Regions from separate parts of the Sphingobium sp. ba1 genome, predicted to be linked through region 1. Evidence: riboswitches for the same ligand, from Rfam matches in the RefSeq annotation. Region 1 holds a riboswitch; the other holds the start of a gene.
The links. A riboswitch is a leader RNA that binds a small molecule or an ion and turns the genes downstream of it on or off. The one in region 1 is predicted to bind cobalamin.
Positions count from the first base shown of each region.

Region 2: it holds a riboswitch for cobalamin, as region 1 does, so the genes downstream of both, IL54_RS00565 (TonB-dependent receptor plug domain-containing protein) here and cobW (cobalamin biosynthesis protein CobW) in region 1, are expected to answer to the same signal.

Region 1 covers NZ_JPPQ01000069.1:1,979,197-1,984,374, reverse strand. The annotation lists gene cobN (cobaltochelatase subunit CobN) at 1-1,536, opposite strand, end outside; gene cobW (cobalamin biosynthesis protein CobW) at 1,547-2,584, opposite strand; cobalamin riboswitch at 2,767-2,995, opposite strand; gene IL54_RS12665 (HoxN/HupN/NixA family nickel/cobalt transporter) at 3,083-4,129, opposite strand; partial or broken gene IL54_RS12660 (TonB-dependent receptor) at 4,211-5,178, opposite strand, start outside.
Region 2 covers NZ_JPPQ01000006.1:87,104-92,281, forward strand. The annotation lists gene IL54_RS00565 (TonB-dependent receptor plug domain-containing protein) at 1-1,683, opposite strand, end outside; cobalamin riboswitch at 1,889-2,118, opposite strand; gene IL54_RS00570 (ribose-phosphate pyrophosphokinase) at 2,207-3,142, opposite strand; gene IL54_RS00575 (NAD+ synthase) at 3,277-4,935, shown strand; gene gltX (glutamate--tRNA ligase) at 5,042-5,178, shown strand, end outside.

The sequences.
Region 1 (5,178 bases):
ATGGCGCGGGCAGCGGGACAGATCGTGATAGTCCCCGTCTCGATGGACGCGCTCGCCGCGTTCGGGCTGCAAGGCGACCAGCGCGCTGCCGATGGACAGCGCGGCAAAACGGAACGCGCCGTCAGCGACTGCCACATCGGCTTCCGGTTCGCCCCACGCGGCATGAAGATCAGCGCGCAAGGTCTCGGGCAATGCCGCCTGCGCCTTGCGATACGCGGCCAGCGGCCAATGCTGATGTTCGCTTTCAAGGCGCGCGCCCAGATCGGTCTGGCCATCCGTGGCATATCCCGCCTCGGCCAGATCGGCCAGGGTCGCCTCGGCTGAGGCGAGCGCATCCAGCCCCACGGCGTGGGCCATCTGGTATGCCTTGCCGGGATAAGTCGACAGGATCAGCGCAACCCGCCGATCGGCAACCGGCCTTTGCGAAAGGGCGATCCAGCCTGCCACGCGCGCAGTGATCGCCTCGATCCGGTCGGGATCGGCGCGGTGGACGGTGCGGGCAAAACCTAGTGCGGGATCGCGCGCACCCGCTTCCTTGAAGCTGGCGACCCCGGCAAAGACCCGGCCGTCAATTTCGGGCAAGACCACGTGCATGGCGAGGTCTGCGGGGGACAGCCCGCGCGAAGCCGCTGCCCAGCCGGTGCGGCCCGACGTGGCCAGCGCCAGTTGGAACACGGGAACGCCCGCGCCATCGAGCGGGGTATCGCCGTCTTCGCCACGCGCGGAAAAGGCGGTGGCGTTGATGATCGCCGCCGGGCCAAGGCCGCGCACCCAGCGGTCCACCTGATCGCGCACCTGCGGGGCTTTCAGCGAGGGGACGAAGATCGACAGTGCGTCAAAGCCGTGCCGGTCGAACGCGGCATGCAGGGCGGCAAACGGGTCCAGATCGTGGGCGGTCAGGTAAGAACGATAGAAGATGATCAGGACCAGCGGTCGTCCGGGATTGCGCGCAAAGGATTCAGGATCGACGACGCCCCGGTCGGGATGCCAACCTCCCGCCATAGGCAGCGGCTCGCAATTTTGGGGAGGGGTATCGATCAGCCCTGCCAGCCGTGAAAGCGCAACAAGCGCCGCCTGCGCCGCCCCTGCACCGCCGGCATCGCACAATTGCGCAAGGCTTCTCAAAGCAGGCACGGGGACGGTCGAAACTGCATCCAGCCGCCCGTCCTCCCAGCCGTCGCCGGGCAGCACGGCCAGCGCGATGCCTCGCGACCGGGCCAGAGCCTCCACTCGTTCCAGCCCGTAACTCCAATAGGGCGTACCGCCAATCAGCCGGATCAGGATCGCCTTCGCACCTGACAGCGTCCGCTCGACATAGGTGTCGACCGATAGCGGGTGCATAAGCGCTGCCAGATTGGCGAGCCGCAGCGAAGGAAATGTCGCATCGTCTGCACGGGCCTGATGCCATGCCGCCGCGAACGCCCCCAGATCGCTGTCCGAAAAGGACAGGACCACAAGATCCGCAGGCTCTTGCCCCAGATCCTGCGGGACGGCGGTTTCCTCCATCCCGTGCGTTTCGCGGAAAATGACGTGCATCGCCTGCGCCTTACGCCAGCAGCACCGCGCGAATGGCGTCTGGATCGACATGATCGTGCTCAGCAATGGCGACCAGCGTGGTGCGGCGCGGCTCGTCAGGCCGCCACGGACGGTCGTACTGGTGGCGCACCCGCGCGCCTACCGCCTGCACCAGCAGCCGCATCGGCTTGCCCGCAACGGCGGCATAGCCCTTCACGCGCAGGATATGGTGATCGCGCGCCAGCGTTTCGATCCGCGCGACAAGGGCCGCCGGATCGGCAATTTCGCCCCATTCGATAACGGCGCTGTCAAAATCATCGTGTTCGTGATCATCATCCCCATCATGGTGCGATGGGCGCGCGGCGATGTCGTCCTCGGCGGCGGCATCAAGCCCCAGAATCACGCGCGGATCGACCACGCCTTCGGTCAGTTCGATCACCGGCACCGGGCGGCCAAGCTCTGCCGCGATGATCGCGCGTGCGGCGGCAACGCCTTCGGGTCCGGCCAGATCAACCTTGGTCAGCAGGATCATATCGGCGCAGGCAAGCTGGTCCTCGAACACTTCGGACAGCGGCGTTTCGTGATCGATGCTCGGATCGGCGGCGCGCTGGGCGTCAAGCGCGGCCACATCGGGCGCAAACCGGCCTGCCGCAACCGCCTCGGCATCGGCCAGCGCCAGCACGCCGTCCACGGTGATCCGGCTGCGGATCGCTGGCCAGTCAAACGCCTTGAGCAGCGGCTTTGGCAACGCCAGACCCGATGTCTCGATCAGGATGTGATCCGGGCGGGGATCAAGCGCGAGGAGCTTCTCGACCGTAGGAATGAAATCGTCCGCCACGGTGCAGCAGATGCAGCCATTGGCCAGTTCGACGATGTTTTCCGCCGGGCAGTCTGGAATGGCGCAGGATGCAAGAATGTCGCCATCCACACCCAGCGTACCGAATTCGTTGACCACCACCGCCAGCCTGCGGCCGCCCGCATTGCGGATCAGGTGGCTGATAAGCGTGGTTTTCCCCGCGCCCAGAAAGCCCGTGATGATGGTGACAGGCACCTTTGACAGGTCGGCCACAAGCAATTCCTCCGCGCGCCAGAGCGACAAACGGCGGGGCTTGCCGGACAAGTCCGGTCGGCGCGCGACGACGGGCGAGCGCGACAAAGCACCCGTTACCACGCGACCGTGCAGCCCCAGCCACACAGCTTCGTCGCTCAGACGGAGAGTTACCGTGCCGTGACCATCCCCTGGATCAGGCAAGAGCGACCGGTGCGCCGGCAGGTCTCCTGGCTCGCGGGTCACAGCTTGATGCACGCCTTCCCAGACTTGGCGCTTGCGCGCTGTCCAGTGGCCGCCCCTGAGTTCAGGAGCATATGCATCGCGCTATCCGCTTACAGTTGCAGGGACAGCCACGGATTTGGGAGCAAGCCCCCGCACCGCATTCCCGATTAAGCCCCTTGCGAGGGCACCGGCGCGATCATCGAAGGGCGGAATCAACCCGTCCTTCGCCATGCGCCCTAGACGAAGATCGGAGCCAAGCCAATTGATGATGTTGCTTCATGCAACGATGGACGATCAGGTAACGACAGAAACCTCGATCTCATCGAACCGCTTCCAGCGATAGATCGCGTAACTCGCCAGCCAACAGAACACGAAAAGTCCGATGATGGCGAAGCCCAGACCATTGAAATTTTCGCCCAATTCAATGGCGATCCGCCATGGGGCACCCGTAAGGGCCAGTTTGTCGCCAATCAGGGCCAGCGTTTCGATTCCACCAATGACAATCGCCACGATGGCCGAGATCAGGGTGATTGTGATGTTGTAGTAGAGCTTGCGGATCGGCTTCACGAAGGCCCATTCATAAGCGCCCAGCATCACCACGCCGTCCGCCGTATCGATGAGGGCCATACCGACCGCGAACAGGGCGGGCAGGACCAGGATTGTCCCGATCGACAGGCCATCGGCGGCCTGGCTGGCCGACATGCCCAGAATGGCAACTTCGGTTGCGGTATCGAACCCAAGCCCGAACAGAAACCCCAGCGGGGCCATATGCCAGCTTTTGTTCACAAGGCGGAACATCGGCCTGAACAGTCTGGAAAGCAGACCGCGCCCACCCAATAACAGATCAAGATCGTCCTCGACATAGCTGCCGCCTGCACGAACATGCGCAAAGGTCCGCCAGACAGAGCGCAGGATGACCAGGTTCATGCCGGCGATCGTGAACAGGAAAAGCGCGGAAATCACGGTTGCAATCACGCCGCCGATTTCCTTGAAGGCGCCGAACTGCGACAGCGCGCTGGCCGTCACCGCAATGATGATCGATGCTATGGCAATGATCCCGGAATGCCCGATCGCAAACCAGAAGCCGGCCGAAACCGGGCGCTGACCATCCTGCATCAGTTTGCGCGTCACATTGTCGATGGCCGCAATATGATCGGCATCGACCGCATGGCGCAGGCCAAGCCCCCAGGCAAGCACAGCGGTGCCGAGCATTAACGGCTGCGCATGAAACAGGCTGAATGCCCAGACCCAGACGCCAATGTTGGCGGCGATCAATCCGGCAAACAAGGCACCAATTCGTAGGCGCAGAGACAGGGATGGCAGTGTCTTCGTGAGGGGCATGATTGGCTCGGCGATTAAGGAATGTACAAACGGAGGATGGCGCAGCAGACGTGCTGCAGCGCCGCCCATCAAGGGATTTCGCTAGAAATTGACCTTTGCGCCAATCCTCACGGTTCGAGGCTCGACCACACGACTCAACCGGCCTTCCACCGGAGCACCTGCATCAAAGGCGGGGATGTAGGACTCGTAATAATAGGCGATGTCCTTGTCCCGGCTGTCGAAGATGTTCAGCACTTCTCCAAATATCTCGACCTTCTTGCCCGTCCACGCGGCGCGGGCATTCATGACGGTGCTGCCCCGATCCCGGACACTGTTGTCCTCGACAAGCGGAGAAGGTCCGAGGTGGCGCACCCGAATGCTGGCTTCCCAGGGATCAAGAATGATGGCGGCACCGGCTGAAGCCGCGTTCTCAAATGCATTAGGGATGTGATCGCCATTGTCGAAGCGGGCATGGCTGGCAGTATAGTTTCCATCAAGCGCAAGCCACGGGAACGGCCGCCAGAAGGCGACGATTTCATAGCCATGACACCCACTGGCACCCGACGTTCAACAGCATTGGAATCGCCAATGAAACGAAGCTCGCTGCCGACATGCAGCCACCAGTAAGTCGCGGTTAACGTGACCCCGGAGAATTGAAGGCGTCCCCCCAGTTCCTTGCCGATGCCGCGAACGAGAACCGGAACAGGCGTGCCCCTGTTTACCGCACCCCGAACGTCGTTGGAATGGAATCCACGGACCCAGTTGGCGTAGAGTTCAAGTTGCGGCGTAACCTGATAGGCGATCGAGACCTTAGGTGAGAGAATCGACGCCGAGCCACTGCCTTCTCCCAGCGACGCCGCAACCACATCTCGTGCACGCACGGAATAGTGATAATAGTCCCCGCGAAGACCACCTGTCACACGCAGTCCAGCCAAGAGTTTCCAAGCGACTTCGCCGTAGAGCGCGGAAGACAATTCCCCGACCTGATAGTGCCCGAGAGATTCAAGAAATGTGCGGACAGCCGTTCGATCGACACCAACATTCCCGATGGCATCGTATCTGTTTTCGGT
Region 2 (5,178 bases), on a different contig from region 1:
ATGATAGCGGACCCGCGCGGTCATCGATGCGCGTTCGGCCGGGGTCAGGATGACCGATGTGGTGCCGGTATAGCGCGGGCGGCCGCTGTTGACATAGGTGCCGTCCATCTCGCGATCGATTTCATGGTCGGTATAGCCATAGGTCTGGCTGACACCGAGCCAGGGCAGCGGCTGGGCGGTGACGCCGACCTCTATCCCCTCCGCACGGGTGCGGCCGAACTGGCCATAGCCGCCAAAGGGCGGACGGCTGCCGTCGAAGTTGATCTCGTTGGTCTTACGGGTGAAGAAATAGCTGACCTGCGCGGTCAGGCCTTCGGCCAGCGCGAGGTCGAAGCCGACATCGCCGCCCCGGCTGGTTTCGACCTCAAGGTCTGGATTGCCATAAGTGGGGTCGAACAATTGGTAGAGGCCCGGTGCCTTGGCCCCGGTGCCATAGCTGGCGCGCAGCTTGAGCGCGCCGAGCGCATAAGCCAGCGTGCCGCGATAGGTGTCGAACGTGCCGAAGCGGCTATTGTCGTCGACCCGCGCCGCGCCGGTCAGGGTAAGCCCCGCGACCGGCCGCAGCGCGATTTCGGCATAGGCAGAGCGGGTGTTGACGCGGGCGGGGAAGGCACCGGAAAAGCTGGTGATCTGGGTCGTCTTCTCCCGCTCATAATTGCCCCCTGCGGCCAGGCTCACGGGGCCGGTGCCGCCATAGGCGAGGGCCAGCGTCAGTTCGTCCTTGGTGCCGCGGAACAGGTCGCCTTCGGCCCGGTTCCAGGTGCCGAAATAGCGGCGGCGCGCGGCATAGCGGCTGGCCGTCAGGTCGGCGGTGAACTGGCCGTCCAGGCTCTTGTAGCTGGCCTGGCCCGCGGCGGCATAGTCGCGTGTTTTGGCGGTATCGTCGCTGTCGGACGTCGTATTGTCGAGATCGCTAAAGGCATCGAACCAATAGCCGATCGCCTGTAGCGACAGGGTTTCGGTAGCCTGATAGCCGACCCGGCCGCTAAAGCCGTAACGGCGATATTCGTCCTTCTCGGTTGCCGACCCTGCGGGGCTGGCAGTGCGCGGATCGGCGAGCGAGGGGCCGTCATGGCGATAGCCGGTGGCGCTTAGGCGGAAATCGAGCGCGCCGCTCTTGCCCAGCAGCGAAGCGCCGCCGCTGCGCATGCCATAGGAACCGGCTTCGGCCTCGGCATTGACCTGCAGCCCCTCTTCGGTCGCGCGCTGGGTGATGATGTTGATGACGCCGCCGACCGCGTCGGAGCCATAGAGCGAGCTTTGGTTGCCGCGCAGGATTTCGACCCGGTCGATGTCACGGCTGGTCAGATGATCGGCCTGGAACTGGGTGCTGATCGCGCTGGGGTCGCCCAGTTCGATACCGTCGATCAGCCAGAGAATCTCATTATTGTTCGATCCCCGGATGCGGACGCTGGTCAACTGGCCGGGCCGGTCGGACGTCGTCTGCACGCCGGGCGCGTCCTGCAATATGTCTTTGAGGAAGATGATCTGGTTGCGCTGGATATCGGCGCGGGTGATGATCGACACCGCGCTGCCGATTTCGCGCGCTTCGCTGGTGACGCGCGAGGCGGTGACGATGATGGGGGTGCTGTTGCCGCTCAGGTCCGAAATCTGTTCGGGGGCCTGCGCGAAAACGGGGCTGGCAGCGCTGAGCGCCAGCAGGGATATGCCGTATTTAACCATTTATAGTCTCCTCCCGCGCCGAGCGATATCGGGCGGTGGAGCATGTCGATGATAGGCGCATGGCCCGCCGATCGACGGCCGACGCAGGGCGACGAACCGGCGCATATATAGCCCAGCGTCCCACGACGGTTGCGGCCCCGGCCGCCTTCCTGTCGTCGCTCAGACGGAGAGTTACCGTGCCACGGCCATCCCCTGGACCAAGGCAAGAGCGACCAGAACGCCGGCAGGTCTCCTGGCTCACGGGTCATGGCGTCATGTACGACCTTCCCAGACGTTTGACGGTCCAGTGGCTGCTTCCTTCGAAGAGGAAGCTATGTACATCACGCTCACCGCTTACAGTTGCAGGGACAGCTGCGGCTTTGGATGGTGTGACCCATCCGCACCGCCTTCCCTTTTAAGCCTCGATCAAGAGGCACCGGCGCGATCTTGCCCGTTGCGCTCAAGCGAGCGCTACGGACGGCAGCCCGATAGCGGGCGGCACGGCATCATGCAAGGCGGCAATTGCCGCCCCGGCTTCATGCTGTCAGTCGAACAGGCTGGATACCGAACTTTCATCGGCAATGCGCTTGATCGCTTCGCCCAGCAGCGGGGCGATGGGCAGGTGGCGGACCTTCTTGGCGGTATTGACCGCATCGGTGCCCTGGATCGTGTCGGTGATCACCAGTTCCAGCAGGTCGGACGCATCCACGCGCGCGACCGCGCCGCCCGACAGCACGCCATGGCTGACATAGGCGACCACGTCTTCGGCACCCGCCGCCTTGAGCGCGGAGGCCGCGTTGCACAGCGTCCCCGCCGAATCGACGATATCGTCGATCAGGACGCAGAAGCGCCCGGCGACATCGCCGATGATGTTCATCACTTCCGATTCGCCCGCGCGCTCGCGGCGCTTGTCGACGATGGCGAGCGGGGCGTTGTCGAGCCGCTTGGCCAGCGCCCGCGCACGCACCACGCCGCCGACGTCGGGCGACACGACCATCAGGTTGCGATCACCAAAGCGCGCCTGGATATCCGCCGACATGACCGGCGCACCGAACAGATTGTCGGTCGGAATGTCGAAGAAGCCCTGGATCTGGCCCGCATGCAGATCGACCGACAGGACGCGGTCGGCGCCCGCCTTGGTGATCAGATTGGCGACCAGCTTGGCGCTGATCGGGGTGCGGGGGCCGGGCTTCCGATCCTGCCGCGCATAGCCGAAATAGGGGACGACGGCGGTGATTCGCTTGGCCGACGCGCGTTTCAGCGCATCGATCATGATCAACAATTCCATCAGATTGTCGTTGGTGGGATAACTGGTCGATTGCAGCACGAACACATCTTCGCCCCGGACATTTTCGTGGATTTCCACGAACACTTCCTCATCGGCGAAGCGGCGGACGCTGGCGTCGGTCAGGGGAATTTCGATATAGTCGGCGATGGCGGCCGCGAGCGGCTTGTTCGAATTGCCGGTCATGAGCTTCATGGCCAAAACCCCCTGAAATGAAAAGGCGTGACGAATTGATGACGCTGGGTGAAACGCCGCCCCTGTAGCGGCGCGGGGTCGCGGTGGAAAGGCGCTTTTGCGCCAGCCGGAAAAATGCATTAGGGGCCGCGTCCATGACCGACAAACTCGTGATCGCCCTTGCCCAGATGACCCAGTCGGTAGGCGACCTCGCCGCCAATGCCGACGCGATGCTGGAATGGCGGGCGCGGGCGATGGATGCGGACCTGATCGTCTATCCCGAATTGCAGCTGATCGGCTATCCGCCCGAAGATCTGGTATTGAAACCCGCGCTGGTCGAGCGCGCCAATCAGGAACTCGACCGGCTGGCGCAGGCGACCGGCGATGGCGGCCCGGCAATGCTGGTCGGCACCGTGGTCGCGGCGCAGGGCGTATTGTTCAACGTCGTCGCGCTGCTGGAAGGCGGCGCGGTCACCGCCATCCGCCAGAAGCGCGAACTGCCCAATTACGGCACGTTCGATGAAAAGCGCCTGTTCGCGCCCGGCCCGCTGCCCGCGCCCATCGACTTCAAGGGCGTGAAGATCGGCGTGCCGATCTGCGAGGATATCTGGTTTCCCTTCGTCACCGCGCATCTGAAGGCGCAGGGCGCGGACATATTGATCAGCCCCAATGGCAGCCCGTATGAGGTCGACAAGGATGACCGTCGCACCAATGGCGTCGCGGGGACGCGGGTGCGCGAGACCAATCTGCCGCTCGCCTATCTCAACCGCGTCGGCGGGCAGGATGAGCTGGTGTTCGACGGCGCGTCCTTCGTGATGAACGCCGACTTGTCGATCGCGCACCAGCTGCCCGACTGGGACGAAGCACTGGTGCTGACGATATGGGAGAAGCAGGCCGGACAGTGGGTCTGCCTGCCCGGCGATCGCCATGTCCTGGATGACCGGCCGGCCGACATTTACAATGCGATGGTCCTGGGTCTGCGCGATTATGTGAACCGCAACCGTTTTCCCGGCGTCGTGCTGGGCCTGTCGGGCGGGATCGACAGTGCGCTGTCCGCCGCCGTCGCGGTCGATGCGCTGGGCGCCGACCGGGTATGGTGCGTGATGATGCCCTCGCGCTTCACCAGCCAGGACAGCCTGGACGATGCCGTCGCCTGCGCGCGGCTGCTGGGCGTGCGTTACGACAGCATCCCCATCGAACCGGCGGTCGGCGCGTTCGACACGATGCTGGGCGATGTATTCGCCGAGCGGCAACGCGACCTGACCGAAGAGAATATCCAGTCACGCATCCGGGGGCTGACTCTGATGGCGCTGTCCAACAAATTCGGCCACATGCTGCTGACCACCGGCAACAAGAGCGAGATGTCGGTCGGCTATGCCACCATCTATGGCGACATGGCGGGCGGCTATTCGGTGTTGAAGGACGCCTATAAGACGACCGTGTTCGACCTGTGCCGTTGGCGCAACGCGAATGTCCCGACGCTGGGCGAAGACTTTGGTCCCGCTGGCCCGGTGATGCCGGAGCGGGTGATCAGCAAGCCGCCCAGCGCCGAATTGCGCGCCGACCAGCGCGACGATGACAGCCTGCCACCCTATGAAGTGCTGGACCCGATCCTATACGGCCTGGTCGAGGAGGAATTGTCGGTCGAGCAACTGGTGGCGCGCGGCTTCGAGCGCGAGACCGTCGCCCGGATCGAGCGGCTGCTCTATGTCGCCGAATATAAGCGCCGCCAGTCGCCCCCCGGCGTGAAGCTCGGCACCCGCAACTTCGGCCGCGACCGGCGCTATCCGATCACTAATGCGTTTAGAACATGACACCCCAAACTCCGTTCGGGCTGAGCTTGTCGAAGCCTCGTCCTTCTTCTGAAGAAGAACAGCCCTTCGACAGGCTCAGGGCGAACGGGATCAGGACCAGATATCCATGACCGTCATCACCCGTTTCGCGCCGTCCCCGACCGGCCATCTCCATGTCGGCAATATCCGCGCCGCGCTGCATAACTGGCTGTTCGCACAGAAGAGCGGCGGGCAATTCCTGCTGCGGCTGGACGATACCGACCT